Regions from separate parts of the Litorimonas sp. WD9-15 genome, predicted to be linked through region 2. Evidence: predicted binding sites of a transcription regulator. Region 2 holds the regulator's gene; the other holds the start of a gene.
The links. The regulator LexA, encoded in region 2, represses DNA repair genes until DNA is damaged. The targets are predictions, from matches to a motif close to ATGTTCCNCTTGTGTTCC.
Positions count from the first base shown of each region.

Region 1: ACP9M6_RS11775 (ATP-dependent helicase) is a predicted target of LexA. The motif match lies at 6,773-6,790, and genes of this name have one in related genera.

Region 1 covers NZ_CP189850.1:2,487,196-2,502,591, reverse strand. The annotation lists gene ACP9M6_RS11795 (aminopeptidase P family protein) at 1-1,614, opposite strand, end outside; gene ACP9M6_RS11790 (hypothetical protein) at 1,887-2,027, shown strand; gene ACP9M6_RS11785 (50S ribosomal protein L11 methyltransferase) at 2,080-2,955, opposite strand; gene ACP9M6_RS11780 (hypothetical protein) at 2,952-4,403, opposite strand; gene ACP9M6_RS11775 (ATP-dependent helicase) at 4,413-6,767, opposite strand; gene ACP9M6_RS11770 (hypothetical protein) at 6,907-7,224, shown strand; gene rarD (EamA family transporter RarD) at 7,181-8,101, opposite strand; gene rpsD (30S ribosomal protein S4) at 8,274-8,894, shown strand; gene ACP9M6_RS11755 (hypothetical protein) at 9,162-9,773, opposite strand; gene grxD (Grx4 family monothiol glutaredoxin) at 9,859-10,185, opposite strand; gene ACP9M6_RS11745 (BolA family protein) at 10,246-10,485, opposite strand; gene purL (phosphoribosylformylglycinamidine synthase subunit PurL) at 10,485-12,695, opposite strand; gene purQ (phosphoribosylformylglycinamidine synthase subunit PurQ) at 12,695-13,357, opposite strand; gene purS (phosphoribosylformylglycinamidine synthase subunit PurS) at 13,357-13,599, opposite strand; gene purC (phosphoribosylaminoimidazolesuccinocarboxamide synthase) at 13,611-14,399, opposite strand; gene ACP9M6_RS11720 (DUF1476 domain-containing protein) at 14,581-14,901, shown strand; gene ACP9M6_RS11715 (hypothetical protein) at 15,002-15,396, opposite strand, start outside.
Region 2 covers NZ_CP189850.1:1,822,547-1,837,942, forward strand. The annotation lists gene ACP9M6_RS08570 (M50 family metallopeptidase) at 1-1,077, shown strand, start outside; gene bamA (outer membrane protein assembly factor BamA) at 1,090-3,582, shown strand; gene ACP9M6_RS08580 (OmpH family outer membrane protein) at 3,585-4,160, shown strand; gene lpxD (UDP-3-O-(3-hydroxymyristoyl)glucosamine N-acyltransferase) at 4,270-5,259, shown strand; gene fabZ (3-hydroxyacyl-ACP dehydratase FabZ) at 5,256-5,699, shown strand; gene lpxA (acyl-ACP--UDP-N-acetylglucosamine O-acyltransferase) at 5,709-6,506, shown strand; gene ACP9M6_RS08600 (LpxI family protein) at 6,508-7,338, shown strand; gene lpxB (lipid-A-disaccharide synthase) at 7,335-8,480, shown strand; gene ACP9M6_RS08610 (citrate synthase) at 8,477-9,778, opposite strand; gene gltX (glutamate--tRNA ligase) at 9,804-11,216, opposite strand; gene ACP9M6_RS08620 (ComEC/Rec2 family competence protein) at 11,276-13,411, shown strand; gene lexA (transcriptional repressor LexA) at 13,421-14,062, opposite strand; gene ACP9M6_RS08630 (DUF6980 family protein) at 14,159-14,359, opposite strand; gene trpC (indole-3-glycerol phosphate synthase TrpC) at 14,377-15,180, opposite strand; gene trpD (anthranilate phosphoribosyltransferase) at 15,177-15,396, opposite strand, start outside.

The sequences.
Region 1 (15,396 bases), 660 kb from region 2:
TGTGACATATTGCAGGTTTTCAATCCGGATGCCGTATTCGCCGGTTTTGTAATATCCGGGTTCGTTCGACACAATCATGCCGGGTTCCAAGGCGACTCTGTTTGGCGCTTTTGAAATGCGTTGCGGACCTTCATGCACGCCGAGGAACACGCCAACGCCGTGACCTGTGCCGTGATCATAATCCAGTCCCGCCTGCCAGAGGGGGTGGCGGGCGAGCGCGTCAAGATTACTGCCTGTCGTCCCCTTTGGGAAGCGGACAGTCGCCAGTGCAATATGGCCTTTTAGAACGAGTGTGAACCGTTCCCGCATTTCCTGCGTGGGTTCACCAATCGGGACTGTGCGCGTGACGTCCGTCGTGCCGTCCGGATATTGTCCGCCACTATCGACGAGGAAGAGCGACCCGCGTTTGAGCGTTTGAACGGTTTTCGTGCTGGCGCGGTAATGGACAACGGCCCCATTACTGCCCGCGCCTGAAATCGTTTCAAATGAGATATCGCGGATGGAATTGTCGTGGCGACGGAATTGTTCCAACTGCATGGCGGCGTCGATCTCGTCCACGTCACCGGATTGCGCCTTTGTGTCGAGCCAGTGGAGAAATTTCGCGAGCGCTATGCCATCACGGATATGAGCAGCAGATGTGCTGGCTATTTCGGCTGCGTTCTTTTTCGCTTTTGGCAGGGCGACCGGGTCTTGAATGGATTTTACCGTCGCGCCTTTGGCTTTCAGGGTTTCCACATGCCAAGCGGAAGCCGTGTTGGGGTCCGCGATCACGGTTTTTCCGGAGAGGGCGCTCATCGCGTCCTCCAGTGCCTTCTCAGATTGGAGACTGACTTCATTCCCTAAATGCTGACGAACAGGATCTGAGAGTTTTTCCGGCGCGATGAAGAGTTGCGTTTGTCCGGATTTATCAATGATGGCGGTCGAGAGGGGAAGGGGCGTGCATTTCACGTCGCCACCACGAATATTGAGCAGCCATGCGATAGAGGACGGCGCGGTGATAAGTGCTGCGTCTGCGCCTGAGGCTGCTATAGAGCGTCCAATTTCAGCGCGTTTCTCGTGATGTGATTTTCCCGCAAATTCTTGTGGCTGAATGCTGACTTGCGTTAGGGGAACGGATGGGCGGTCGTCCCACGCCGTATCAATAGGGTTGTCCGACAAGGCGTGGGTTTCACCGCCCGCAAATTTAACCGCATCCTTAATTCGAGCCAGAGCTGCAGGACTGTGGAGTCGCGGGTCAAATCCGACGGTCTGACCCTTTTTAATATTTGCGCGTAACCAAGTGGCCATGCCGCCGCCTTCTAATTTTGTGAAGGTGAAGAGGCTCTCCTCCACTTGCTGGCGGACCTGCAATGTATAGCGCCCGTCTACGAACATAATGGCTGCATCTTTGAGAATAATGGCCGCACCTGCGGACCCGGTGAAACCACTCACCCACATGAGGCGTTCGTTACAATCCGGCAGATATTCATTTTGATACTCGTCTTCATGCGGGACCAGAAATGCATCCAGACCCAACGTCTCCATCTGCGCGCGCAGTTTTGGCAGGTTCTTACGTCCAAATTCCGGACCTCCTGTCACGTCAAATGTCTGAAAGCTGTCTGGGATATGGTTCATAGGATTGGGCCTGATTTGCGTTCGCGGCGTCTTGAAATCTCAAAGACAGGTTAGGCATCGGGTGGATTCAAGGCAAACGGTTTCCTGACCCGATCTATTTGCCACGGATATTAGTGAATTGACGAAACGTTAAAAAGTTTGCTTTTCAGTCACAGCAATTTTGCATAGCTCAAAGAACCAAGTGGTGGTTCCGCATTTTTCATTCGACCCTAAATAGCCTTCATCGAAATCAGGATGGGAATAAGCCCAATCCTCGCGAGATGAGAAAGACAATGACAACACAATTAAACGGAACAGAATTTGTAACCCTGACTGACACAGCTGCGCGCCGCGCAACGCCGTCACCGGTCCGTACAACAATCGCTCTCCGCCGTGATCAGCGCCGCGTTCGTCGCGCTAACCGCGCGATCTAGAGCATCAGATATTCTGATTTAAAAGCCGTCTCGTGGTTACGAGGCGGCTTTTTTATTGAGCCTTTATAGCGAGGAGGGACGTCCAGCCTTCAATACTGGATTGCGGCGTGACCTTTAATCCAGCCTTCTCAAAACACCTGGCAACTTCCTCTGCTTTCTCATCCAGAATGCCTGAGAGGACAACCGTCCCATCCGGCGCGGTGGCAGACACGATATCTTCGGCCAATCCCATTAGCGGCCCTGCGAGAATATTTGCGAAGATTAAATCGAATTGACGGCTTTTAAGCGCTGGACTGTCAAACCCATCCGCAACATGTGCGGATATCCGTCCAGGAACTGCGTTCTCTGTCGCGTTCTGTTCCGTTACCATAATGGCGTCGTGATCAATATCTGTTGCGATGATATTAGCTGCCGACAGTGTTTTAGCGGCTGCAATGGCCAGAATGCCTGCGCCGCAACCTAAATCTAAGATCCGGTTAGGGGCGAAACCTCTGTCGAGGCGTTCGCTGAATATTTGAAGACAACCCGCTGTGGTCCCGTGATGTCCTGTCCCAAATGCAAGGCCGGCTTCAACGTGGATAGCTATTTTATCCTCTGGAATTTTGTCACTATCATGTGCGCCGTGGACGAAAAACCGTCCGGCTATGACGGGTGGTAGTCCTGATTGGGTTTCACTGACCCAATCCGTTTCCGGTAACTGATGTATTTTGCTGTCGAACCCTGAGAACGCATCCAACGAAGCTAGTACCGTCTCTGCGTCTGTTTGTGATTGAAAGAGCGCCTGAACCAGCATTTTGCCAGAGGGTGCATCAAATATCGTCACGCCCAGCGCCGACATCTCGCCCTCCATGCCGAGCGCATCGGCAAGGTCAAAGGCAATGTCCGGCGTTGTGATAATGTCCAACGCAAAAGGTGTGGTAAGGGTCATTTCCCCTGCCTCTTTGCGGCTTCGCCTTTTAGGGGCTCACCGCCAATATTTTCATTGATTGGGATTTTGCGCCGTAAGTTTTTCCCGCGAAGCGCATCACTGCTCAAGCCGCGGCAATTCTCGACATGAAGCTGTCCTGACTTCGCACCGCAGAGCATATAAGCGACGAGTTCCGGTTGTTTGACATGGCCGTTATGCGCGAAGAGCGGGTCTACAAAGCCGCCTACGAACGGGAAAACGGGCCCTGAAAATTGAACGCGCATATCTACAATATTAAACCCCAAGAGATCAATGAGGCGGTTGCGCTCGGTCTCAACCGACATGTCCAGAGCATTGCTATCACCGCGGTCACTGCGCTCTAATAGCTGTTTGTAAAACGGAACGAGTTCGTAACTCAGGAAATCATTGATTTCCGACATGGCAATAATCGTCGGGCGTTCCTCATCCGCATAAGGTTCCGGGACGACACGATCATTGAGTGATATATCAGACAGGGACAGGAGCGGTACCTGATTGGCCAGCATAAAGAATTGCGTGCCTTTAATCATATCATCATAAACATTGCCTCGCCCGTCCGTCATGGCATCCCGCATAATGTCAAAGGCGATTTTCGAGCCTAGCGATTCTGTGACAAAGGCAAAGGGATCCGTTTCAATATCACGCAAAGACGCAATTTGACAGATGTCGATGTGATTTACACGGTCGCCTTGCTGTTCAAATCCAAAGCCTGAGGCGTCCAGTGCGGCACTACACATCGCGCCGCGAACCGCATTGCGAATTTGCTCTCCCGCAGGGCCGAGATAGAGGACGGCGTCAGAAAAGCCGTAGTTAACGAGTTTATCCTTCAGGCGGCCATTATATTTTGTGCGCAAAGAGGCGAACATGCCCGTCTCATTCTGGCCAATTGCGTCTTGTCCCACATGTGGGCGTTGTAAGGCCTCCCAGAAAATATCGTCCCAAAACACGCGGTAAATGACATATTCGATATCGCTGTCCACGGGCAAAACCTGACGGTCCATGCAGACGAGCTCATCCAAGCTGAGCGTCGAACCGGGGAGCGTTGTTTTGTAAGTCCGTTTTTTGACTTCCGTGATAGTGATGGAGTTAGACAGCTCGACATCTTCGTCTTTTCTGGCTCGTCCACATTGACTCGCGACGGCTTTTTCTTCGACGGTCTGCCCGTAAGCATCCGCCACACCCGTAATGAACGCATTAGCGAGAGGTGCGTCTTCCGGGTTTTCGACATATCCGATCCCATGAAGATACATAATATTGACGCGTTTTTTCCGACTGTTCGGGGCACTTTGGGCTAATCGTTCCAGCCCGACAAAAGCGCCGTTATTGTCCCGGTCAGAGGATAGCGCATTGATGTCCAGAACCTCGAATTTTGTTGAGGCGCATCCCGTGAGGCAAAGGGCGATAAGAACGATAAAGAGTGAGCGTAACATTTCGACGTGTTAGGCCCGTTCCACAAAGCCGTCCAACACCTTTTTCTCTCCGGCCTTGTCAAAGCTAACGGTGAGTTTCGTCCCGTCTGCGGCTGTGACATCACCATAGCCAAATTTCTGGTGAAAAACGCGCTCGCCGATTTTGTAATTCGAGGATTTACCCTTGGCCGGACGCCGGACGGCATGGCACTCTATATCTTTCGGCGCGCGTCCGAAGCTCTTGCTCTTATTCTGTTGGAAACGCTGCCAGCCCGGTGAGACGCGGCTGTTTTGCGCGTCTGAGAAACTGCGCGAGAAATTGCTCGCAACTCGTTCGGCGACTGCGCCACTATCATGTAAGCCGGAGTCACTTTGCGCTTCAACGTGCGCGGGCGGGAGTTCGTCTATAAACCGCGACGGGAGTGAGGACTGCCAACTGCCATAGACTTGGCGATTGGCGGCGAAATATATCTTCGCCTGTTCACGGGCGCGCGTAATCCCGACATAGGCGAGGCGGCGTTCTTCTTCTAGGCCGGCCATACCGGACTCGTCCAATGATTTCTGCGACGGGAACATGCCTTCTTCCCAACCGGGCAGGAAGACGAGCGGGAATTCGAGGCCTTTGGCAGAGTGGAGTGTCATCAGAGAGACTTCATCTTCTTGCGCGCCCGTGCCCTTATCGACATCCAGTACAAGGCTGACATGTTCAAGATAGGCGGGGAGCGTATCAAACTCACCCATGGCCTGAATGAGCTCTTTTAGATTTTCCAAACGCCCTGCGGATTTGGCGTCTTTATTATCCCGCCACATTTGGGTGTAACCGGACTCGTCGAGAATTTGTTCAGCTAAATCCGTATGTTTTAGATCGCCAAGCCGGGCCCGCCAACGGTCGAGGTCGAGGCAGAAGGACCGCAGGGACGTGCGGGCTTTCCCGCGGATTTCATCTGTCTTGGTGAGTTCACGCGTGGCGGCTTCAAGCGGCACGCCCATGGACCGTGCGGCGCGTTGCAGTTTCTGGATCGAGGTTGCGCCAATCCCGCGCTTGGGCGTGTTGACGACGCGTTCAAAGGCGAGGTCATCCGTGTTCGAGACGAGCAGGCGCAAGTAAGCATGTGCGTCACGGATTTCTTGCCGCTCGAAAAAGCGGGGGCCGCCAATGACTTTGTAAGGTAGGCCGATTTGAATGAAGCGTTCTTCGAAACTACGCATTTGGCGGGAGGCGCGAACGAGAATGGCTACATCCTTGTACTTACGACCTTGCGACCGCCAATTTTCAATTTCTGTGCTGATGATGCGGGCTTCGGCCGGGGCATCCCATACGCCCACGACCGAGACTTTATGGCCGCCAGAGTCTTCGGTCCAAAGCGTTTTGCCGAGACGGTCTTCATTCGCAGAAATCAGGCCGGAGGCGGCCGCGAGGATATGTTCTGTCGACCGGTAATTGCGTTCCAGCCGGATGACTTTCGCACCGGGGAAGTCCGTTTCAAAACGCAGAATATTGTCCACTTCCGCGCCGCGCCAGCCATAGATCGACTGATCGTCATCCCCGACCACGCAGACATTATTCGACCCTTGGGCCAACAAGCGGAGCCAGAGATATTGGCAGACATTCGTGTCCTGATACTCGTCGACGAGGATGTAGCGGAATTTGGAGTGGTAACGGGATAGGACATCAGGATTGTTCTGAAAAATCGTCAAATTGTGCAACAGCAGATCACCAAAATCCGCCGCGTTCAAAACTTTCAACCGATCCTGATATGTCTTGTAGATGAGTTGTCCCTTGCCCTCGGCAAATTGCTGTTTGTGGCCGGGACCTAACTTGCCCGGTGTCAGACCTTTGTTTTTCCACCCATCAATGAGTGACGCCATATAGCGGGCGGTCCATTTCTTATCATCAATTCCTTCCGCTTTGATGATCTGCTTCAGCAGACGGATTTGATCATCTGTGTCTAAAATGGTGAAGTTGGATTTCAGCCCAACGAGCTCCGCATGGATGCGCAAAATCTTCGCAGCAATGGAATGAAATGTACCAAGCCAAGGCAGGCCTTCCGTTGTCTGACCCAACAGTCCTGACACACGGTGGCGCATTTCCCGCGCGGCTTTATTCGTGAAAGTCACGGACAGAATTTGCGACGGATAGGCCAGTTTTTGGTTTAGGATATGGGCGAGGCGACAGGTAAGGACTCGAGTTTTCCCCGTACCCGCTCCCGCCAAGACCAAGAGCGGGCCTTCCGTTGTTTTCACAGCATCCGCTTGTTCCGGATTTAACCCTGCAAGGTAGTCTGCAGGTTCAGCCGCCCCGGGACGCGTTGGCATCGCCATTTGCGAAATACTGCGCGAGCTGGGCGGCGGGGGCGCGGGACGAAAGGAATCAGGTTTGGACATCGCAGTGAACATAGGTGCAACATGTGAGTTTGGCTATGGGCGGTATGTATCGCAATCGTGGTCTTACAGTCTAACAAATGAATAAGGTTTTGAGCTTTGCGCTCTTTACTCGCATTTCAATCTCCGACAGGAGGCTCCTATGAAATATCTTGGTTATCTCATTCTTCTGGCGGGTGTCTTGGCGGGCTATCTGGGTCTTCGCGTCTGGCTTGTCTTCGTTCTGGCGTTCCTGTCGACTTTCGCCTTTGCCTCGGCGCGGCGCAATGTTCTCCAGAACACGCCGCAAGCGCCGGACAAGAATATGGTACTAGACGGGATGTTTCTGTTCTTCTCGCAAATCCTCGTGCTGTTCGCCGTCTATCTGCTGGGCGTGTTCATCGCGAGTCCGGGCGGGGACCTCTTCGCGGATTTCCTCAGCGGGAAACGGGTCGGACCTGACGCCGGGATGACCGAATAGCGTCATAGGCAAATACCCCGACGCCGAGCCAGATAAAGCCGAAACAGAGGGCATGGGCCAGTGTGAACGGTTCGCCGAAATAGAGCGCACAGCCGAACTGCATAGTCGGGCCGAGATATTGGAGGATGCCAAGCGTCGAGAGTTTGATCCGCCGCGCGGCAAAGGCGAAAGCGAGAAGGGGCAGCACGGTCAGTGGCCCCGCCAGAACGAGTAGAATATCCGTCTCAAGCCCCGCATTATTCCACGCCAGACCGTTCTGTTGCGACAGATAATAGAGCGTTCCGATCGCTGGGAGTAGCAGAACCGTCACTTCGATGAAAAGCCCGGGCATCGCGCCCACGACGATATATTTCCGCAAGACGCCATAGGTCGTAAAGGTCACGGCGAGGATGAGCGAGATGGCCGGAAAGACGCCGCCCTTGAAGGTCAGAATGGCGACGCCGATACAGGCAAAGGTAATGGCGAGCCCTTGCAACGCGCTCAGTTTTTCCTTGAAGAACAGCACGCCGACCAGCACGTATAGGAGGGGATTGATATAATAGCCGAGACTGCCTTGGAAAATTTGCTCCTGTTGAATAGCCCATATATAGACGCCCCAATTGATCGCGAGAGCGATGGCGGCAATCGCCAGAAGGATAACGGTTTTGGGCGTGACGAGTGCTTTTATCGTTTCCGCAATCTGCTTCCGAAACAGGAGAATCAGAAGACCGAAGGGCAAGGACCAAACAATACGGTGGGCGAGGATTTCAAGTGCGGGCACATGTTTCGTCGCGACGAAATAGATGGGAAACAGGCCCCAGATCGTATAGGCAGTCAGTCCTGCAATCAGGCCGGCTCTGCCTTCATTTGTTTCGGGCTGTGGGGTTGGTCCGGCCATGCTCGCGCCTTGTCACGGTCTGGCCGCTTTGCCAACTGAAAACAGGATGTTGACTTGAAACGGAGATCCGCTAGATAGCGCGTCTATTACGAGCAGGGGTGGTCCCGTCGTTGTAATCGCTACCTCAAGGTGAGGTGAGCCGGGCCACGTCAAACAGAAAGGACGCGACACTATGTCAAAGCGTCAGAGTGCAAAATATAAAATCGACCGCCGTATGGGCGAAAATATCTGGGGACGTCCAAAATCGCCCGTGAACAAGCGTAGCTATCCTCCGGGACAGCACGGTGCGAATGCCCGTCGCGGTAAAATGTCTGATTTCGGTACGCAGCTCCGCGCCAAGCAGAAGCTCAAAGGCTATTACGGTAACATCACGGAAAAACAGTTCCGCAAGACTTATGACCAAGCCACACGGATGAAGGGCGATGCGTCCGAGAACCTGATCGGCCTGCTGGAGCGTCGTTTGGACGCCGTTGTATACCGGTCCAAATTTGTCCCAACTGTCTTTGCCGCACGTCAGTTCGTCAATCACGGTCACGTCTTGGTCAATGGTAAGAAGGTCAACATCCCGTCCTACCGTTGTAAAGAAGGTGACGTTGTCGAAGTTCGCGAAAAGTCCCGCACAATGGCACTGGTCTTGGAAGCTCTCGAGTCGTCCGAGCGTGAAATTCCGGACTACATCTCTGTTGATCCAAAGGGTATGCAGGCGACATTCGTTCGCACGCCGTCTTTCGACGAAGTGCCTTATCCGGTCCAAATGGAACCAAATCTGACGGTGGAATTCTACTCCCGCTAGGGAGCTCACCTCAGACCAAATTCAAAGCCCGCTGCGCGAAAGCGTTGGCGGGCTTTTTATTGTCTGGACCAAACGACGCGGTACGTAATCTCTGGCCCCGGTAAGGTCACTGTATCTTCGAAATGGTAAAAGCCGTTTTGTGGGAAGGCAAACTCGCGCACACCCGCTTGTCCCTGCATGATGGTCACAGTTTTCGCTGTAATTGTTATGAAAATTACTCTATTAAATTGTAAACCCTTAATGAGTGGGTTTGTTAATCATGCGGGCTCAGCTTCGTGCCCATATGATACGATAATTCTCATTTGGATTGGGAAGTTGAACACGTTCCTGAAAATAGTAAAAACCGGTATTGGGGAGCATAAAGCTCTGCGTCCCACGCGTTCCGTCAATACGGATGGTTTTCTCGCTCACGACTTGGCACTCGAAAATTTCAACAATCCAAAGCCGTCGACATTGTCGGATCGCCACATCCATTTTCGCGCCTTTTGGTAGATTATACCGAACTTCGACGCTCTGACCGGCTTGCATATAGGCGCGCTCCAGCTGGAACATATCGATATAAGGGCCGATTATAGACCCGAAAATACTGTCGCGTTCCAATCCGGCTTTTGCGGGTCGCGCTGTGTCACTGGAGGCGAGTTTGATGATTTGAGACGGATTAAAGAAGGCGGGAATATAATGCAGCCCGACATAGATCATCAGGCCGCCAAACAGTAATGATAGACCCGAGAAGATTGACCGCAGATATCCCATCTGCTTCCGCTGTCGCGCCGCAGTCCGGTCATTGAGGTATTCCGCGTGAAACCCTCCGATACCGGCTTTTCGTTTTGATTTGTGGTTAATTCCGAACCGCGCCATCGTCCGTCCTCCTTCTGCCATGCCCCCCCGGCACAACTTGATGCGAAGGTAATAGCAGAGACGGGTTAGCGTCGGTTTAAATGAGGATTAGCGTTTGGTTTACCGTCTAAGCGGCTGTTTCAACACCTTTTTCTGTGAGCATTGTCTTCAACTCACCATTTTCGAACATCTCGCGGACGATGTCACAGCCGCCAATGAACTCACCTTTGACGAAGACCTGCGGGATTGTCGGCCAATTATTAAACTCTTTGATGCCCTGACGAATCTCCATGTCTTCTAGGACATTCACACTCGCGTAGTTGACGCCGAGATAGTCAAAGACCTGGACGACGGTGGAAGAAAAGCCGCATTGCGGAAAAACGGGTGTGCCCTTCATATAAAGCACGACGTCATTCTCGCTGACGGTTTTCTGAATTTGCTCTTTGGCAGACATATCGGTTTCCCTGTTGTTTCAATCGGGATGTGGGGGTGGGGCGAGGGGAGTTCAACCCCGTTACGGGGTGCGCGTTTCCAAAGCCAGTGCATGTAACTCACCATCCGCGCCGTCCATCTTGCCCTTCAGGGCGGCATAGACGAGTTGGTGCTGTTTCACGCGGTTGAGGCCTTCAAATTCGGAGCTGACGATTACGGCTTTCCAGTGATTATTGTCTCCCGCCAAATCGATCATCTCGACTTCGGCATCGGGCATGGCCTCTTTGATCATAGCTGCGATCTTATCGCCTGCCATTGCCATTACGCGTCTCCGTTCATGAGATTGGGGAGCCATGCCTCATTAGCCGCGCGGAGCTTTTCCAGCGAGACGTCGAACGCGCCGTCCGCTTTGATCCGGTCCCCCCCGACGGAGCCGACGATTTGGGCCTCAATGCCCTTAGCTTTGGCGGTCGCAATAACGGGGTTTACCGAGTTTTCTTCCACAGCGAGGAGGTAGCGGGCCTGATCTTCACCAAACAACCAACCATGAGTCTTGCCATTGGTCGGCGCGACGATGTGCATCCCTTGTCCTGAGGCAAAAGCCATTTCGCAGGCTGTTACTGCTAAGCCACCATCAGAACAGTCGTGGACTGCGTTGACGCGACGGCCACGAATGAGCTTGCGCACATAATCACCGTTCAGCTTTTCCGTCGCGAGATTGACCGGCGGCGGCGCGCCGTCTTCACGGGACAGTATTTCGGAGAGATAGATAGAAGAGCCGAGCCAGCCTGTCGTATCTCCGATGAGGATCAGCGTATCGCCAGCTTTGGCGCCCTTGAGCGTCATGTGTTTTTCGAGATCGGGGATAAGTCCGACGCCACCCACAGCCGGGGTTGGCGGAATGGCTTGACCATTGGTTTCATTATAGAGCGAGACATTTCCGGACACGACGGGATAGTCAAAAGCGTGGCACGCTTCGTTCATACCCTCAATCGCGCCGACAAATTGGCCCATGATTTCGGGCCGTTCGGGATTGCCGAAGTTCAGGCAGTCTGTGATCGCAATCGGGTCTGCGCCAACGCAGGTCAGGTTGCGCCACGTCTCGGCTACGCATTGTTTTCCGCCTTCATAAGGGTCTGCATAAACATAACGGGGTGTACAATCCGTCGTGATGGCGACGGCTTTCTTGGTGCCGTGAACGCGGACAATCGCGGCGTCCCCACCGGACTGGCTACTATCGACCGTGTCGGTCATGACGTGGCGATCATACTGCTCCCAAATCCAGCGTTTGGATGCGATGTCCGGCGAGGTCATAATGCGGAGCAGGGCGTCATTATAGTCCTGCGTTTCGTGAATATCGCGAGCTTCCAGCACCTCGCGCGCATCCGTTTTTACATGTGGACGATCATAATTTGGCGCGTCATCGGCCAGCGGCGCAATTGGAATATCACAGACCTTCTTGCGCTTATGTTTCAGGACGAGGTTACCCGTATCGGTCGTCTTCCCGATCAGAGCGACATCCAATTCCCATTTTTCGAAAATGTCATAGGCCAGCTTTTCCTTGCCCGGCTGAATGACCATGAGCATGCGCTCTTGGGATTCTGAGAGCATCATCTCGTAAGCCGTCATATTCGGCTCACGCTGCGGGACTTTGTCGAGGTTGATTTGAATGCCTACGCCGCCCTTATCCGCCATCTCAATGGAGGAGGAGGTGAGTCCCGCCGCGCCCATATCTTGAATCGCGATAATCGCATCTGTCGCCATGAGTTCGAGACAGGCTTCAATCAGGAGTTTTTCTGTGAACGGGTCGCCGACCTGAACGGTTGGGCGTTTCTCATCACTATCATCGTCAAATTCCGCAGACGCCATGGTCGCGCCGTGAATGCCGTCGCGGCCGGTTTTGGAGCCGACATAGAATATGGGATTACCGACACCCTTGGCAGCGGAGAGAAAGATATTATCGGCTTTCGCAAGACCAACACACATCGCATTGACGAGGATGTTGCCGTTATAGCCCTTATGGAAATTCGTTTCCCCGCCAACCGTTGGTACGCCGACGCAATTACCGTAGCCTCCAATGCCCGCCACGACGCCACTGACAAGTTGCTTTGTCTTCCAATGGGTGGGTTCCCCAAAACGGAGCGCATTCATCAGTGCAATTGGACGCGCGCCCATCGTAAAGACATCGCGCATGATGCCGCCAACACCCGTCGCGGCGCCTTGATAAGGCTCGATGTAAGACGGATGATTATGGGACTCCATTTTGAAAATAATCGCGTCGCCATCATTAATATCAATGACACCCGCATTCTCACCAGGGCCTTGGATAACCCGGTCACCCGTCGTCAGGAATTTCGCGAGGTGTCGGCGGGAAGATTTGTAAGAACAATGCTCCGACCACATGACAGAGAAAATACCCAGTTCCGTCAGGTTCGGCTCCCGCCCCAAACGGTCCAAAATAATGGCATATTCACTCTCGGATAGGCCATGCTCGGCCACAATCTCGGGCGTAATTTCACTTTTCTTGGCCATCAGATTGACTCAATAATAGATTTGAACAGGCCTAGCCCGTCTGTGCCGCCATGCATGTCGTCTATGGCGCGTTCGGGGTGGGGCATCATGCCGAAGACATTGCCAGCCTTGTTGACGATACCCGCGATGTCATTCAGCGACCCGTTCGGGTTACTGACATAGCGGAAGGTCACACGGCCTTCTTTTTCAATCCGGTTAAGGGTGTCCTTATCCGCGAAATAGTTCCCGTCATGATGGGCGACAGGGAAGGTGACTTCGGATTTTGGCGCATAGTGTTTCGTATAACGCGTATTTGCATTTGCCACTGTCAGGCGTTCCGGACGACAGACAAATTTCAGATTTTTATTCCTCATCAATGCACCCGGTAACATTCCGGCTTCGGTCAGAACCTGAAAGCCATTGCAGAAACCTGCAACGGGCAGACCCGCCTCAGACTTGGCCTTAATGTCGCGGACTATGGGCGAGCGGGAGGCAATCGCGCCGGAGCGCAGATAATCACCATAGGAAAACCCACCGGGCATGACGACGAAATCTATCCCGTCGGGTAGCTCGGTCTCGCGATGCCAGACCATGATGGGCGCACGGCCCGTGACTTTTTCGAGGGCCACCGCAGCGTCGCGGTCGCAATTCGAAGCGGGGAAGCGGATGACGGCGGTTTGCATTATGGTTGCATCTCGATGCGGTAATTCTCGATCACCGTATTGGCGAGGAGCTTCTCGCACATCTCTGTGACGCGGGCTTCTGCGGCCTCTGCATCTTCGCCGTTCAGCGTGAGTTCGATGACTTTACCCTGCAACGCATTCGTGACTTCATCAAAGCCGAGATCGTTGAGGGAGCGGGCAATGGTCCGGCCCTGTGGGTCAAGGACGCCGGGTTTCAGGCCGACATATACGAGTGCTTTCATGGGTCTAGTTCCTAATCATCATTCGAGACGACCGAGAGTTTCGGCGCGGATTTATTATTGGCTTCTTTCAGGATGCCGAGGCGTGTGGCGACTTCGGTATAGGCTTCAGTCACTTCGCCGAGGTCGCGGCGGAAGCGGTCTTTGTCGAGTTTTCTATCCGTCTCGCGGTCCCACAGGCGGCAACTATCCGGGCTGATTTCATCGGCAAGGATCACCTGATGCGCGGTGACGCCATTGTCCATTTGAACGTCCAAGCGGCCAAATTCGATTTTGAAGTCTATAAGCTTAATCCCGATCCCGCCAAACATACCTTGAAGGTAATCATTGATACGAAGTGTCATGGCGATCATCTCGTCCAATTCACCGGGTGTGGCCCAACCGAATGTGTGGATGTGATCCTCCGAAATCAACGGGTCGCCAAGGTCATCACGCTTCAGGCAGAATTCAACAACAGAGCGGGGGAGTTTTGTACCTTCTTCCATGCCAAGCCGTTTAGCCATCGTTCCAGCTGCAACATTGCGGCAAATAACTTCCAGCGGGATGATTTCCACCTTCTTGATCAACTGCTCGCGCATATTCAGGCGTTTGATGAAATGGGTGGGGATACCAATTTCCGCGAGGCGCATCATGACGAATTCGCTGATGCGGTTGTTCAACACGCCTTTGCCGTCAAGAACAGCCTTTTTCTGCGCGTTAAAAGCTGTCGCATCATCCTTGAAATATTGGACGAGTGTACCCGGTTCAGGTCCTTCATAGAGGATCTTGGCCTTGCCTTCGTAAATCTGCTTGCGGCGGCTCATCATTTGACTCCGACTGCGACACCGAGTCGTGACCCCGCGCCAGTTATGCGTCCCCTTAACCTTTGCTTGACGTGGCGACAATGCACGCAAGCGCACTATTTGGGGATTTAACAGCTTGAAGAGGGCCGTCGTCGACCATAGATGAGAGGTAACAGATACGCCTGCCTATAAGGACATGAACATGAGCACTTTTGATGAACGCAGCAATGCACAGGAAACCAAATTCGTTCTCGACGCCGGGAAAGAATTCAAGGCCGAAGCCAAACGCAACAAAGCCCTCGGTCACTGGGCGGCCGGCCTGATGGGAAAATCCGATGCGGAAGCCGATAAATACGCGCTGGAAGTCATCATGGCTGATATGGAAGAGGCCGGAGATGACGATGTCTTCCGCAAGCTGCGCAAGGATCTAACAGCGGCAAATTGCGATATGTCTGATAAAGCTATTCGGGATCGTATGGCGATGGAGTTGAAAGCCGCACGTGAAGAGGTGTATGGCGTTTAAGCATGCAAGGCTTCGGAGATTAAAGAATTATATCAAGATAGGGTAATAGCTCTAGACTGGCGCAAAATTGCGCCAGTTTTAATCACAGAGTTCCGGTCCTTTACTGGAGTTCCGGACGTGCTCCACACGTTGTCGTACTGCGTTTCGTTCCTTTCCCTTTACCCTCTTGAATATCAGCGGGAAAATCGCCCAAATCTCCACCAAGCGAAATGACGTCTTGCATTCCATCAGAGACGGCCAAATTGTAGCTTATACCCGTTTCTTTCACGTCGGCTGTTCCGGCATTTCCCCTGACAACCCAGCGCGCGCAGCTCTCGACAAAATCCAGTTTAAGGTCTGCGGGATCGGCATCTGAGCCCCCATCTTGCGGAGAAATGGCAACGATGAGCTGCGCCACCTCGTCACTTTCTGACTGAAAAACATTCGCATTGAGTGTGAAGTCTTCGCCGGTCCCGTTTGGCGTCAAGTCGAGCGCGAGTTCAATAGTTTCAACAT
Region 2 (15,396 bases):
GAGCGCTTTTCCATCGGTTTTGGAAAGCCACTCATCCGCTGGAAATCCAGAGCGGGCGTGGACTGGGCGATTTCGCGGATTCCACTTGGCGGGTATGTGAAATTTGCAGGGGATGCAGGCGCGGCCAGTAATCCAGATGCGGAGAAATTGGCCGAACTCCGCGCGGCCTATGATGATAATCCTTCGGGGCCTGCGATTGATGATATCTTCCATTTTCGTCCTGTTTGGCAGCGGTCGCTCGTCGTTCTGGCGGGGCCTATGGCGAACTTCCTGCTCGCCATTCTTTTATTCGCAGGGATGGGCGCAACATTTGGCGCGCCGTCCTTCACGTGGGTGGTAGGGGACGTCCAAGACGGTATGCCGGCGCAAGCTGCGGGCATAGAAACGGGCGACAAGATCTTAGAAATCGATGGACGTCCGATTACAAATTTAAATGATGTCATTGGCTATATCAGCCTGCGCAGTGATACGCCGATTGTTATAAGCCTCGAAAATGACGGTCGGACACGCGACGTGACGGTTACGCCAAAGCGGACCGAGGTTCGCGATGGGATTGGCGGCCTGAGCGAAGTCGGCAGAATCGGCATTGGCACGGGTGAGGGGTCCAGTGGTGGCTTTAAAGACTTAGGGTTTTTCGCCTCCGTCAAATACGGCGTCTCAGAGCTTTTTAGCAATCTTCGCGCTACGCTAGATTATATAAAACGGATTTTCACCGGCAAAGAAGACGGGAAACAACTGGGAAGCGTCGTTAAAATTGCGACTGTGACGGGCAAGGTCGCTGTTGATACGGTCAATGTAGACGCGCCCGTTTCGGCCAAGGCCAAGGCTTATGCCTATAATATGCTCAACCTTATGGCGTTGATTTCAATTGCGTTAGGTGTCGCGAATTTAATGCCATTGCCCGTGCTGGATGGTGGACATCTGGTCTATTACGGCTATGAAGCGGTCGCCGGACGGCCATTGAGTCAAAAGAAACAGGAGTTTGGGTTCCGAATTGGGTTTGCTGTATTGCTAACGCTTTTCGTGGTGCTGACAATTAATGATATCGGATATCTCCGAAGCATCGATTTCTCCTAAGCTGGACGGATTATGAATTTCTCTCTTAGATATTTAGTTCTCATTTGGGCTATTCTGCTTAGCTCTTTTGCTTTGACGGTTCAGGCGGTTGCACAAGAGGCGCCGGAAGCGGTCGCGCCACAGGTTGCCCCGACGGTCATACGATCCATCCAGGTGCAGGGTAACCAGCGTGTCGAAGCCAACACCGTTGCTTCTTATCTTCTGATCGCGCCTGGTGATCCGTATTCAGAATCTCGTATCGATACCTCTGTTAAAACCCTTTATGCGACGGGTTTGTTTGCGGATGTCTCCATTGATCCGCGCGATGGTAATGTTCTCGTTTCCGTTATTGAGAATCCGATTATTAACCGAGTGATCCTTGAGGGGAATAAGTCACTCAAGACAGATAAGATCACGGACGAAATCGAAGCTGAACCGCGGTCGATTTTCACGCGTGCGAGTATTCAAGAAGACGTCACCCGCATAATTGAGCTCTATCGTCAATCTGGTCGTTTTGCAGCGACCGTTTCGCCAAAAGTTGTACAGCAACCACAAAATCGGGTCGATTTGATTTTTGAAATCACCGAAGGCCCCGTCACCGGCGTCAAGCGCATCAACATCATTGGGAACGCAGAATTCCCGGATCGTCGGTTGCGTAAGGAAATCGCGACTGCTGAGTCGGTTTGGTACAAGTTTTTCAGCTCGAATGACAATTATGACCCGGGGCGTTTGCAGTTTGACCAAGAGCAGCTGCGGACATTTTACACGAATAGGGGCTTTGCCGATTTCCGCGTCGTGTCTGCCGTGGCTGAATTGACCCCGGATCAAGAAGATTTCTACATTACCTTCACTGTCGACGAGGGCGATGAATATGTTTGGGGCGACATCTCGGTCGAGACCGAGCTGGATACGCTCAATAAGAATTTCCTCGAAAATCTTGTCCCGTTTCGGAAGGGTCAAATCTACAACGCTTCCCGTGTTGAAGATGCGATTGACAGTCTGAATTTCGCGGCCGGTATTGGCGGTTATGCTTTTGTTGACATTCAACCCCGCATCACGCGAAATCGAGACACGAAAACCGTCGATATGATTTTCAACGTCGTGGAAGGGCCACGCGTCTATATCGAGCGGATCGATATTGTGGGGAACACGACAACGCTCGATTCGATCATCCGGCGTGAAATGGAATTGGTCGAAGGCGATGCTTTTAACCGAATTTTGTTGGATCGTTCGCGCAACCGTGTCCGTGCGCTGCGTTTCTTCGAAGACGTTGAAATTACTGAAACACAAGGCTCTTCTCCGGATCGCGCGATTGTCGAAGTCGCAGTGAAGGAGCAGCCCACGGGCGAGCTTTCATTCTCTGCTGGTTTCTCTTCGGCTGATGCGTTTCTCGTCGATCTATCCATTACCCAACGTAACCTTCGTGGTCGCGGCCAATTGGTGCGTTTTGTCATCAGGGCCTCGTCAAACCGTCGTGAAATTGACCTACGGTTTACGGAACCGCGCTTTTTGGGCCGAAACCTTGCGGCCAGCTTCAATCTCTTCGACGTAACCATCGATTTCTTGGACGAGGCGGGTTTCCGTCAATCCCGTCAGGGTGGACAGGTCAGTTTTGCCTTCCCACTAACCGAATTTACCTCGTTTAATGGGCGTTACACGCTTCGTCGTGAAGATATTGAGTTCCCACAGGAGAATGAGTGTCCGGGTCTTCTCGAAAATGCATCAACTGGATCTGTGAATGCAACAAACCGTCGCTTGCTCACGCTTTGTGATCAACTCGGAGGACGACTATCTTCTATTTTTGGTTATTCATTCAGTTGGGATCGTCGTAATGACCCTATTACGCCAACCGGTGGATTTGATGTTCGCTTGAGCCAAGATTTTGCGGGTGTCGGTGGTGACGTTCAATATCTCCGTACCGATATTCGCGGTAACTACTACAAAGGGATCACAAAGGGCGTGATTGCATCCGCAACTTTGGCCGGTGGATATATCCGGGGCTGGGGCGGTGATGATGTGTCGATTAATGACCGTTATTTCAAAGGTAACTTTGAATTCCGTGGCTTTGACAATGCGGGTGTTGGTCCGCGTCTCCTTCAATTTAATGCCGATACAGGCGACACGCTTATCGGCGGTGTACAAGACGGACGTTTAGATGCGCTGGGTGGCAATCTCTTTGGGCTCGCAAATGCCGAGGTGAGTTTTCCAGTTGGTATTGATGCGCTTCTTGGTAGTGTGTTTCTGGAAGCTGGTACAGTCGGACTTCTGGACGACCGGGAAGTCTTTAACCTGATCGTCTCGGCTCCTGATGAAACCCGCATCGGTGAATCGTGCGAGGGCGTCACAGATGTGGGCGTCGTGTGTCAGCGTACTGAAGATGGTCTCGACCCGCGTGTCACCGTCGGTGCCAGTATATTCTGGGAAAGCCCTTTTGGACCAATCCGGTTCGACTTTACCCAGCCGATCGTCAAGCAACCGTATGACGATCGTCAATCCTTCCAGTTCACAACTCGAACAAGGTTTTAATCATGTTTATTCGTAATATCCTTCGTGTTGCTACAGGCTTCGTCTTGGCTCTCACACTATCTGGTGCAGCTTTTGCCCAGTCTACAATTCTTGTGGTCGACACAAATAAAGTTATCCAAGATTCTCTCGTCGGCCAGCATGTCGCGCGCCAGCTAGAGACAATCTACACGTCTGCAAGTTCAGAGATGAAAGCCAAACGCTCTCCATTGGAGTCAAAAGCGAAATCATTGCAGGAGCAGTTGAAAACCAAGACATCCATGCAGGAAGTTCGCTCAGATGCGGCCTTACAGGCACAAGCCAAAGCGCTTCAAACAGATCAGCAAAAGCTGCAAGTCGAAGAATATTACACGGCTAATGAGCTCAAAATTACAGAGCAAAAGGCGATTGGCCAAGTCTCTCAGCGCATCAAGCTAATCATTGATCAAATTGCGCAGGAACGGAATGCCGATGTCGTGCTGGAAAAATCACTCGTCATTTATGGGGGGCCTGTCGATGTGACAGATACGGTAATTTCCCGCCTAAATAGCCAAATGACAACAGTTCCGGTTACCCGCGAGCGTCTACCGCGCAAAGGCTAAAGTTTTGCTATGAAGGCGGTCGCCTTCATGGTCATAAATTGTAATCATATGTTTCAGGCCGGATAGGATGAGTGTTCTATTCCGGCCTTTTTACTGCTAGGGCGTTCTTATGATCGACACACGGTTTTATACGCTCGCAAAACCCCAGTCTTTGAGAGACATTGCCACCATCTGTCGGGTTGATTTGCCCGTCGACGGAGCAGGTGACGAGATTATTCTCGCCCCCGCCAGCCTGTTTGAGAGCCAATCTGGCGAGATCACATTTTTCTCGGATAAACGGCGTAGGGCGCAGCTGGAAACGGCGAAAGCAACCGCTTGTTTTACGACTGAGCGCCTCGCGCCACTCGTCATTGAAAAGGGCATGATCGCCCTGGTCACGGATAATCCGCGCGGACGATTTGCACGGCTAACGCAGACATTGGCGACAGAGGGTACTGAGAATTCGGGTCCTCAAGCTATTCACGAAACATCCCAAATTCATCCATCCGCGATTATTGGTGCAGGCGTTTCAGTCGGGGCAAATACAAAAATCGGGCCGCATGCCGTCATTGATGAGGGTGTGATTATCGGCGAGGACTGTCAGATTGGCCCGCTGACACATATCGCTTTTACAATCATGGGCGATCGGTGTTCCGTCAAATCCAGTACTGTAATTGGCGGATCCGGTTTTGGCATTGCCGAGGATGAACACGGGCTATTTAACATTCCCCATCTGGGTCGAGTCGTGATCCATAACGACGTTCATATCGGGTCCAATAGTTGCGTTGATCGGGGACAATTGGGCGACACGGTTCTAATGGACCACGTGAAAATCGACAACTTGGTTCAAGTTGGACATAATGTGTTTATCGATGAAGGGGCCATGTTGGCCGGACATACCGGCGTATCCGGCAGTTGTCGCATCGGCAAGAAAGCGCTCTTTGGCGGTCGTGCGGCGACGGCCGATCATGTGAATATTGGTGAGGGATCTATCCTTGCCGCTTTTGGTGGCGCGATGAGCGATATTCCTGATGGAGAAATGTGGTCCGGTGTGCCCGCCATGCCGATCCGTGAACATATGCGGAATGTGGCAACGCTGAAGAAGCTCTCGAAAAAATGACATATGTCTTTCCGATAGAGCGCGATGGCGTTCAAACTTTCCTGCCGCATCGGGATCCGATGCTATTCATTGATCGCATCTTAGTCGCAGATGAAACATCAATTTCTGCCGAGACTCTGGTCGATACTGATTGGGATATTTTCAAAGGTCATTTCCCCGACCTTCCCATCATGCCGGGCGTTTTAATGATTGAGGCCGCCGCCCAAGCGGGTGCGTTAATTGTGTGTTTGCAAGGCGGCTTGAAGTCAGATCATTTCATTGCGTTCACCGGTGTTGAAGAGGCCAAGTTCCGCCGTTCCGTCAAACCCGGCGAAGTTATGCATATTCACGCTGAAATCCTACGCCACCGTCGCGGATATTATAAATTCCAAGGCCATATTGACGTAAATGGGGCTCGCGCGGTCGACGTGAAGTTTGCGGCGACGCAAATGCCGATGTAAGGCTCTGCCATGAGCGTTACGATACATGAAACAGCCCTTGTTGATTCGAAGGCGCAACTGGGGGACGGTGTCACGATTGGGCCCTATTGTGTGGTGGGACCGGATGTCGTTTTAGGCGACCGTGTTAATCTTGTCGGGCAAGTTAATCTGACGGGGAACACCAAAATTGCAGAGGATTGTATCCTATATCCCTTTGTTTCCATGGGTTATCCGCCGCAGGATTTAAAACATAAGGGTGGCCCTGTCGGGATTGAGATCGGGGCGCGATCTATCTTTCGTGAGAACGTGAATATTCATCCGGGCACAGATATTGGCAAGCCGATTACGCGTATTGGCCATGATTGTTATTTCATGGTGGGCACGCATCTCGCGCATGAGGGTCAGATGGGAAACCACGTCGTCGTGTCGAACGGCGCACAAATTGGCGGGAATGTCACAATTGGTGACCATGCCGTCTTGGGTGGGCTCTGCGCTATTCATCAACATACACGCATTGGGGCGCATGCGTTTGTCGGCGGTATGGCGACCGTGATTGGTGACGTTATTCCATATGGTTTTGTTCTCGGGAATGCAGCCCATTTGGCGGGACTCAATGTTGTGGGCTTAAAACGCCGTGGATTTTCACGTGAGTCGATCCGCGAACTTCGCGCGGCGTATCGCCTTTTATTCGCTCAGGAAGGCACCTTTGCGGAACGCCTCGCGGATGCGGCGAAACTCTATGCTGATCATGAGCTCGTGAATGAAATTGTCGAGTTTATCCGCGAGCAGGGCAACCGGTCGCTCTCCATGCCACAGAACGGACGCTAACTTGCGGATCGGTTTGATTGCGGGCGGTGGGGCCTTGCCGGACCATGTCGCGGCCGCGGCAGAGGAGTCCGGTGAGTTAGGTCTTATCATCGCGCTTGATCCCTTCGTGGCAGAGGGAAAATTTCCGAAAGCGGATCGGTTAAGCCTAGGACAATTTGGAAAAATGGTCCGGCGGCTTAAGAAAGCCAAATGCACACATGTTTGTTTTGCAGGAATCGTAAAGCGCCCCGATTTCAAACGGTTAAAACCCGACTTCAAAGCGATCCGTCATCTTCCCAAAGTCATCCAAGCCGCGGGGCGCGGTGATGATGAACTCATGCGTCAGGTCTTGTCGCTATTCGAAGATGAGGGCTTCGGGATTATTTCCCCGCAAGAAGTCTGTGCCGACCTCATGCTAACCGAAGGCGTGATCGGCTCAATTGCCCTGACAGAGGCGCATCTGTCCGATGCGTTGAAAGCTTGCGAAACGGCGGCTGCCATTGGTGCTATGGATATCGGTCAGGGCGCAGTCGTCGCGCGGGGCGTGGTACTTGCGGTCGAAGCGCAGGAGGGCACAGATGCCATGTTGACGAGGCTCTTGAATTTACCCCTCGAATTACGTGGTACAGCTGACGCGCGTATTGGTGTTTTGGCAAAACTCGTGAAGCCGACGCAGGATATCCGCGTCGACCTGCCCACACTAGGGCCTGCAACGGTACGCCACGCGGCGGAAGCCGGCCTGGCAGGTATTGTTGCAGAGGCCGGGGGTGCCTTTGTGATGGAACGCGAGGAAACCACACGTCTCGCGGATGAAGCTGGCCTTTTCATTGCGGGCCTACCGCCGAAAACATGAGAATTTACCTCATTGCCGTTGAACCCTCTGCTGATCATCTCGGCGCGGAATTGGCGCAAGCGCTCAGAGCTGAGTTACCAAGGCTCTCACTCGCCGGTATAGGTGGTCCAAAAATGCAGGCGATTGGCATACCAAGTCAGATGCCAACAGAAGGTCTTGCCATTATAGGGTTTACAGAAGTTCTGACAAAAATTCCGGTCATCTTGGAAGGGCTAAAACAAAGTACGGCGCGCATTCTCGAGGCGCAGCCGGATGCCGTCATTCTTATTGACAGTTATGGCTTCATGATCCGCCTGGCCAAGCGATTGCGAAAAGCAGGATATAATGGGAAGATCATCAAATATGTCGCGCCGCAGGTTTGGGCGACTCGACCCAAGCGGGCGAAGGTTTTAGCCGATCACGTTGACGGACTTCTGGCGATACATAGCTTTGAGCCGGATTGGTTCACGCCCCACGGCTTAGACACGCATTATGTCGGCAATGCTGTTTTCGATACGGATTATGGTGCGGGTGATCCGAATAAATTGCGACAGCAATATAATCTTAGCGACCGTCCAATATTGTCCGTTTTCCTCGGCAGCCGCGTCGGCGAAGTCGTCCGGTTATCGCCTGCATTTACAGACGCAGTGCAGATTTTACGGCAGCGTCTGCCGGACCTTGCCATTCTCTGTCCCGTCTCCGAATCTGTCGCGAAAGAAGTCGGAGCGCAGGCGGCCAAAGACCTGCGCATGAATGATATGATCCTTCTCCCTGAATCGGCGAAGCTGGATGCGATGTCCTGTTCAATGGCGGCGCTGGCCTGTTCAGGAACCGTGACAACGCAATTGGCCTGTGCGGGTGTACCTACTGTCGTGGCCTATCGGATGTCGCCCGTGACCCATGCAATTGTCAGCCGGATTTTCCAGCCCAACCATATTTCAATTGTGAACATCGCCGCGAATGAAAAGCTGATGCCGGAGTTTTTGCAGAATGAGGTCACGGGCGAGGCCTTGGCAGATGCGCTCATCCCATACTTATCAGACACAAAAAAACGCGCCGCTGCACGCGACGCGTTATTGGAACAGACCCGATTAATGGCGGGTCAGCCGGATGAAACGGCCAGCGCGAGAGCCGCGCAAGCCATTCTTCAAATTCTCGACTAGCGCTTGTCCATCGGGACGAAGTCGCGGGTTGTCGCACCGGAATAAAGCTGACGCGGGCGTCCGATACGCTGTGTTGGGTCTTCCAACATCTCATTCCACTGCGAAATCCAACCCGTTGTCCGTGCGAGGGCGAAGAGGACGGTGAACATATCGGTTGGGAAACCGAGGGCGGAGAGGACGATACCGGAGTAGAAATCGACATTCGGATAGAGACCGCGTTTGACGAAATATTCTTCGCTTGTCGCAATCTTCTCAAGTTCCATGGCGACTTCGAGGACGGGGTTGGTAATACCCAACTCGCCGAGGACTTCATGGGTCGTGCGGCGCATAACTTTCGCACGCGGGTCAGTCGCCTTATAAACGCGGTGACCGAAGCCCATCAGGCGGAAGGGGTCATTCTTGTCTTTCGCACGGGCGATATATTCCGGAATGCGGTCAACAGTGCCGATTTCCTTCAGCATATTCAACGCCGCTTCATTCGCACCGCCATGGGACGGACCCCAGAGACAGGCCGTACCCGCCGCGATACAGGCATATGGGTTCGCACCGGATGAGCCGGCGAGACGCACAGTTGATGTCGATGCATTCTGCTCGTGATCCATATGCAGGATGAAAATCTTATCCATAGCGCGTTCGATAATCGGGTTCACCTCATAGGGCTCGGCCGGAACGGCGAAACACATGCGCAGGAAGTTACCCGCATAGGACAGGTCATTCTGTGGATAGACATGTGGCTGACCAACGCGATATTTGTAGCAACGCGCCGCGAGTGTCGGAATTTTCGCAATGATGCGGTGGATCGCGACGTTCCGGGCCTCATCTTCGGTCGTGTGCTGGTCATCATGGTAGAAACCGGAGAGTGCGCCGACTGTTCCGCAGAGCATGGACATCGGATGGCTGTCGCGGCGATAGCCTTGGAAGAAGCTCTCGACTTTGTCGTGCAACATGGTGTGATTGGTAATCGTGTTTTCGAAGGTTTCGAATTCCGATTTCGTCGGCAGCTCACCATTGATGAGGAGATAGGCGACTTCCAGCGAGGTGGATTGTTCCGCCAATTGCTCAATGTCGTAACCGCGATAAAGCAATTGCCCTTCGCCGCCATCGATAAAGGTGATCTGGCTTTCTGTGGAACAGGTCGAGGTAAAACCCGGATCAAATGTGAAATGGCCCGTCTGTTTATAGAGTGTGCGAACATCAATGCCAGGCGCGCCCATGCTGCCCTTCATGATCGGGAGGTCATAGCTCTTTCCGTCGATTGTCATCGTGGCCGTGCCGGTCTGCGTGATCTTGTTTTCCATATCTCTCTTTACCTTTTTATTATTCTTACGATTTGAATTGCGAAATGGCATCTTCCAGACGCCCGATTGTCTCGTCCTGTCCCAACAGGGCCAAAACGACGGATAGATCGGGCGAGGGTGAGCCGCCGGTCAGGGCCGCGCGGATGGGTTGTCCGATACGGCCAAAGCCAAGTTCGCGTTCAGTCGCAAAGTCTGTGAGCAGGGCCTGTAGGGCGTCTGCCGTCCATGGCGCGTCTTTGCGGGATTTGAAGCCTTGAGTCAAAGCCTCGACAATCTCAATCGCGCCGTCACGCTTGAGCGGTTTGGCCGTTTTCCCCGTAATTTCGAGGGGGCGAATGTCCATCAGGTAATGCGCTTGGTCGGCCAGTTCCGGCAGCGTTTTTGCGCGAGGTTTCAGTGTCGGCATGGCGGCGAGAATACGGGCGGAAACCGTCGCGTCCAGCGGGCCAATATTAACATTTTCGAGGAAGGGCAGGGCCAGTGTCATCAGATTATTATCTGACATCTCCGCCATATGCTGCGCGTTGATAAAGTCCATTTTGTCGAAATCAAGCCGCGCGGGAGAACTTGTAATCCCATCAAGCGAGAACGCTTCGGTAAGGGCTTCATCCGTCAGGAAAATTTCTACATCCCCATGGGACCAGCCCAGCTTCATCAGATAATTACGAAGACCGGAAGGCAGGTAGCCCAAATCCTCATAAGCTTCGACCCCGAGTGCGCCGTGACGTTTCGAGAGTTTCTTTCCGTCCGGCCCATGAATAAGAGGCACATGTGCCCATTGTGGGACGTTCCAACCCAAAGCTTGATAGAGCTGTGTCTGGCGTCCGGCATTGATGAGGTGATCGTCGCCGCGAATGACATGGGTCACGCCCATATTGTGATCATCCACAACAACCGCCAGCATATAAGTCGGCGTTCTGTCCGCACGCAGGAGGACGAGGTCGTCAAAGGTAGAATTGTCCCATTTGACTTCGCCCTGCACATGATCCTGAATAACGGTCTGTCCTTCAGGCACACGGAAGCGAACGGCGAAGGGGGCGTCTTTTTCGTCCGTGCTGTCGCGATAGGGGCTACGGAAGGCGCGGTTGTTTTCGCGGGCTTCGGCTTTGAGAGCGTCGACCTCTTCATCAGTCGCATAACAGCGATAGGCCGTGCCATTTGCCAGCATCGTCTCGGCGGCGGCGACGTGGTCGTCAGCATTGCGGCTTTGATAGACGACATCGCCATCATGTTTGACGCCGAGCCATGCCATCCCGTCGAGAATCGCGCGGGTCGCATCCTCCGTACTGCGGGCTTTGTCAGTATCTTCCACGCGCAGGCGAAATGTCCCACCCATTTTCTTGGCAAAATAGTAATTGAACAAGGCTGTTCTGGCCCCGCCAATATGTAAATATCCGGTGGGCGAGGGGGCAAAACGTGTGACGACGGGGTGGCTCATACAGATATAAGACTTTCTCGCTTGCATTGTTCCTGAATTTCGTCGCTCTATGGCACGGGATGTTCGGGGATAATAGCGATTTTGCGCGGGATTGGCCGCATGACGGACCTGCGGAAAGGCAGTTTGCGCGGTGGGCTGCCCGTCTGCAGGTCGAGCCGGATTTTAACACGGGCGTGATCGCATTTGCAGTCGGGATCGGCGCCTATTTCGCGCTGCCGCAAGAACCTGGCGTCATCTTGGTGGGGCAAGCTATTCTGGGCTTTGCCGTTTTGTGGATCGTATCGTCGCGCAAGGATTTTGTGGGGCAGGGGCTGGTCTGGATTGCGCTCCTGATCGCACTCGGTTTTGGGCGGAGCCTCTGGCACAGTGCTGCCGCCGAAACGCCGCGTCTCCCCGTTCAGGAATATACTTACCGCGTCGAGGGCTGGGTCAGCGCGATCGAGAAATCGGGGCGAAGCGAGCGCTATGTGATCGAGGTTCTGGACATCGAACGATTATCCAACGCCGAAACGCCTAAGCGGGTACGCATCCGCGTCACCAAAGCGCCCGATCCGCCCATCCTTGCAGGCGATACAATCAATTGGCTGGCCGCTATGAAGGCTCCGCCCGGACCTGTCGTGCCAGGGGGATATGATCCGGCGCAGGCGGCCTATTTCAAGGGCATTGGGGGTTACGGATTTGGATATGGCGCGCCGCGGCAACAGGGCGATGCGGAGCTTGGCCTTGTCGATTCGACCAGACGAGCGATTGTTCGGTGGCGGTTTGGGCTTGCAGACCGGGTTATGGCAGTGGCTCCGGCTGAAACAGCAGGACTTCAAGCAGCTCTGATGACCGGTGTCCGACGCTATATCCCCGAGGAGCAGACGGAGAACCTGCGCGTCGCAGGTCTGGCGCATATTCTCGCAATTTCGGGATTGCATATGGGCTTGCTGGCGGGCGGGACGTTTACCGTTATGACGCTGCTGCTCGCCTGTATCCTGCCGCTCTCGCGCCGATATGATGTGCGCAAGCCCGCAGCCGTCATCGGAATAATCGCGGCGACGGCCTATCTCGTTCTGTCCGGTGCATCGGTCGCGACCCAACGCGCCTGGGTCATGGCGGTGATTGTGTTTCTTGCCGTCATACTGGACAGGCGGGCGGTCTCCATGCGCTCCGTTTGCGTGGCGGCACTCCTCACGCTCACGCTTCACCCCGAGAGCCTGATTTCCGTCGGGTTCCAGATGTCATTCGCGGCCGTCGCCGCACTCGTCCTGACCTACCAATATTGGCAATCCATCCGGCCCGTCTATGTTCAACCGACGCGATTTCGTAGAGGCGTGAACTTCTTCACCTCCCTGAGTGTCACCAGCCTCGTCGCCGGATTTGCGACGGGTGGGTTTGCACTGTTCCATTTCAACCGTTTCGCCAAATATGGCTTTATAGGTAACCTTCTGGCAATGCCGCTTTTTTCGCTGGCCGTGATGCCGCTGGCTGTTATCTCACTGCTCGCAATTCCACTGGGTTTGGAACGCGTGCCGCTCTGGCTGATGGGGCAGGCGATGGAGCCTATCCTCGCGGCAGCAGATTGGGTTGCGGGCTGGCCGGGGGCTATGGCTTACATCCCCGCGCCGCCCGATTGGGTTCTACCGGTTTACGGATTGGGGTTTGCGATCATCTGCATTGCTAGGCGGTGGATGAAATTAGCGGGCCTGTTAATGATGCTCATGAGTTTCGCGGGCTGGAACAGCGCGGACGTCCCTGACCTCCGTATTTCCGAAGACGGCAAAGTCGCGTTCTGGCAGATGCCGGATACGGGTGAGGGTGATCCTATCCTCCTCGTCGATTCACGCCGCCCCGATAGATATGGCCGCGATCAATTCGCGCAGCGTGCGGGATTGAACGACGTCGATTGGTTGCCATTCAAGGACAGTCTCGCGCAATGCGATGCGCTGGCATGCCGCGCGAGGATTGGAGCTTGGCAAATCTCAATTTTACAGAGCCCGTCCGAAGTGCCGGCAGAATGCGAAACCTCTGATCTCGTCATCCTCTCGGTCAGGCGGGCCGGACCCGTGGCGCGTCGAAACTGCGATTCAGTTCTGATTGACGAAACAACATTATGGGAGACGGGTGCGCTGGACGTCTATCTGAAAGACACTCTAACGACAAAAGCCGCGCGCCGCCCCGAAGGACAGCGGCGGCTTTGGCATAATCCATAAATATCTGACTTACTGGTAGCTGCGGACGAGCCCTACGAGCACACCCTGAACCTCGACACGGTCCGGACCGTAGGTCTTTGTCGGAAACTCTTTATTCTCCGCAATCAACTCGATCTCATTACCCGTTTTGTAAATGCGCTTGAGAGTCGCTTCGTCCTGATCGACGAGGGCCACTACAATTTCATTATTGCGGGCTGTATTGGCCTTGCGGATGACAACAATATCGCCGTCCATAATGCCCGCTTCAATCATTGACTCACCTTCAACTTCGAGCGCGTAGTGGTCGCCATTGCCCATCATGGAGGGTGGGACAGCCATCAGGTTGTGGCTATCCTCAATGGCAGCAATGGGCAGCCCCGCCGCGATTTTGCCAACAAACGGAATTTCGTATGTGTCATTGGCCGCAACAGGTGTCAGCGCATTATCCTCATCATAACCTTCCGGCAGTTTCAAAACTTCAATCGCCCGCGCCTTATTCGGCAGGCGGCGGATAAAGCCACGTTCTTCCAATGCTGAGATCAACCGGTGAATACCGGATTTCGACGCCAGACCGAGTTGATCCTTCATTTCATCATAGGAGGGCGGTACACCCACGGCCTTAATCCGTTTATCAATGAGAATGAGCAGGTCTCTCTGCTTCTGGGTCAGCATAGCGGTCTCCGTATTTTGGCCGAACAAATCAGCAACATCGCCTTTTGTTCTACGGATGTTCTGCTGATTGTCAAGTCACATCAAAAGTGAGGCAAATCAGTCATCATCCTGCGTTGCTAGTTGAATGCCGCACCAAGGGCAGAAATATATTCTGTAAATAGATTGTCCACCATCCTTGATGTAGATGCCCCACTCATCATTGTTATCATCATCTTTATGATGAAATATGACCATGTCTGAGCAATCATGTCTGTCAGGATGATCGGGACATGTCCGTTCAAGATCAGCTTTCATCATGTCACAGCAATACTCAGTCATTTCATAATAAGTTTATTCGTGGCTTTTGCGACATCCTCCTGCCGCATCAAACTCTCGCCAATCAAATAGCCTTGCGCGCCGCTATCGGCGAGGCGGGTGATGTCGTCTTTTGTGAAAATGCCTGACTCCGCGATCAGTGTGCAGTCCTTTGGCGCTAAGCCCGAGAGGCAGTCAAATGTGTCGAGCGTTGTATCGAATGTTCGGAGGTCGCGGTTGTTCACCCCGATAAGAGTCGCGCCCAATCCTATTGCACGTTTCAACTCGGCTTCGTCATGCGTCTCAACCAAGGCGTCCAACCCAAGCGTTTCGGCCTCCTTCATCAGAGCTTTCGCCGTCTCGTCACCAATCATCGCCAGAATGACAAGAATACAATCTGCCCCCATCGCGGCGCTTTCCGCGATTTGGATGGGATCGAGCATGAAGTCCTTGCGGAGCAGGGGGAGATGTGTCGCTGCGCGGACTTGCGCGAAAATTTCATTGCTGCCCTGGAATCCCGGGCCATCGGTGAGCACGGAGAGGCAAGTCGCGCCACCCGCTTCGTAAGCTTTTGCGATGTCCACCGGATCGAAATCTTCGCGGATGATGCCTTTGGACGGGCTCGCCTTTTTGACTTCACAGATGAGTGCAGGACCCGACGCCGCTTTGATCGCATCTTCGAATTTGCGGGGATGGGGCAGAGCGGCTGCCGTTTCGCGCAGCACTTCTATCGTGGTCTGCGATTTCAACGCCGTGACCTCATCGGCTTTATAGGTGGCGATGCGTTTTAACACATCCGGCGCGTCCATCAGGGCCGAGGTCATAATTTCACCCCCGAGAGTTCCGTCAGTCGCTTTAACGCCAATTTGGCAAACCCTGAATCGATGGATTGCGTCGCTTTGACAATGCCGAGACCGACATTTTCCGCGACACCCGCAATCATCAGGGCGACACCGGCGTTCAGGATGACGATGTCCCGATAGGCAGATTTTTCGCCGTCCAATAGGCCTTGTAACGCTGCCGCATTCACATCGGGATCG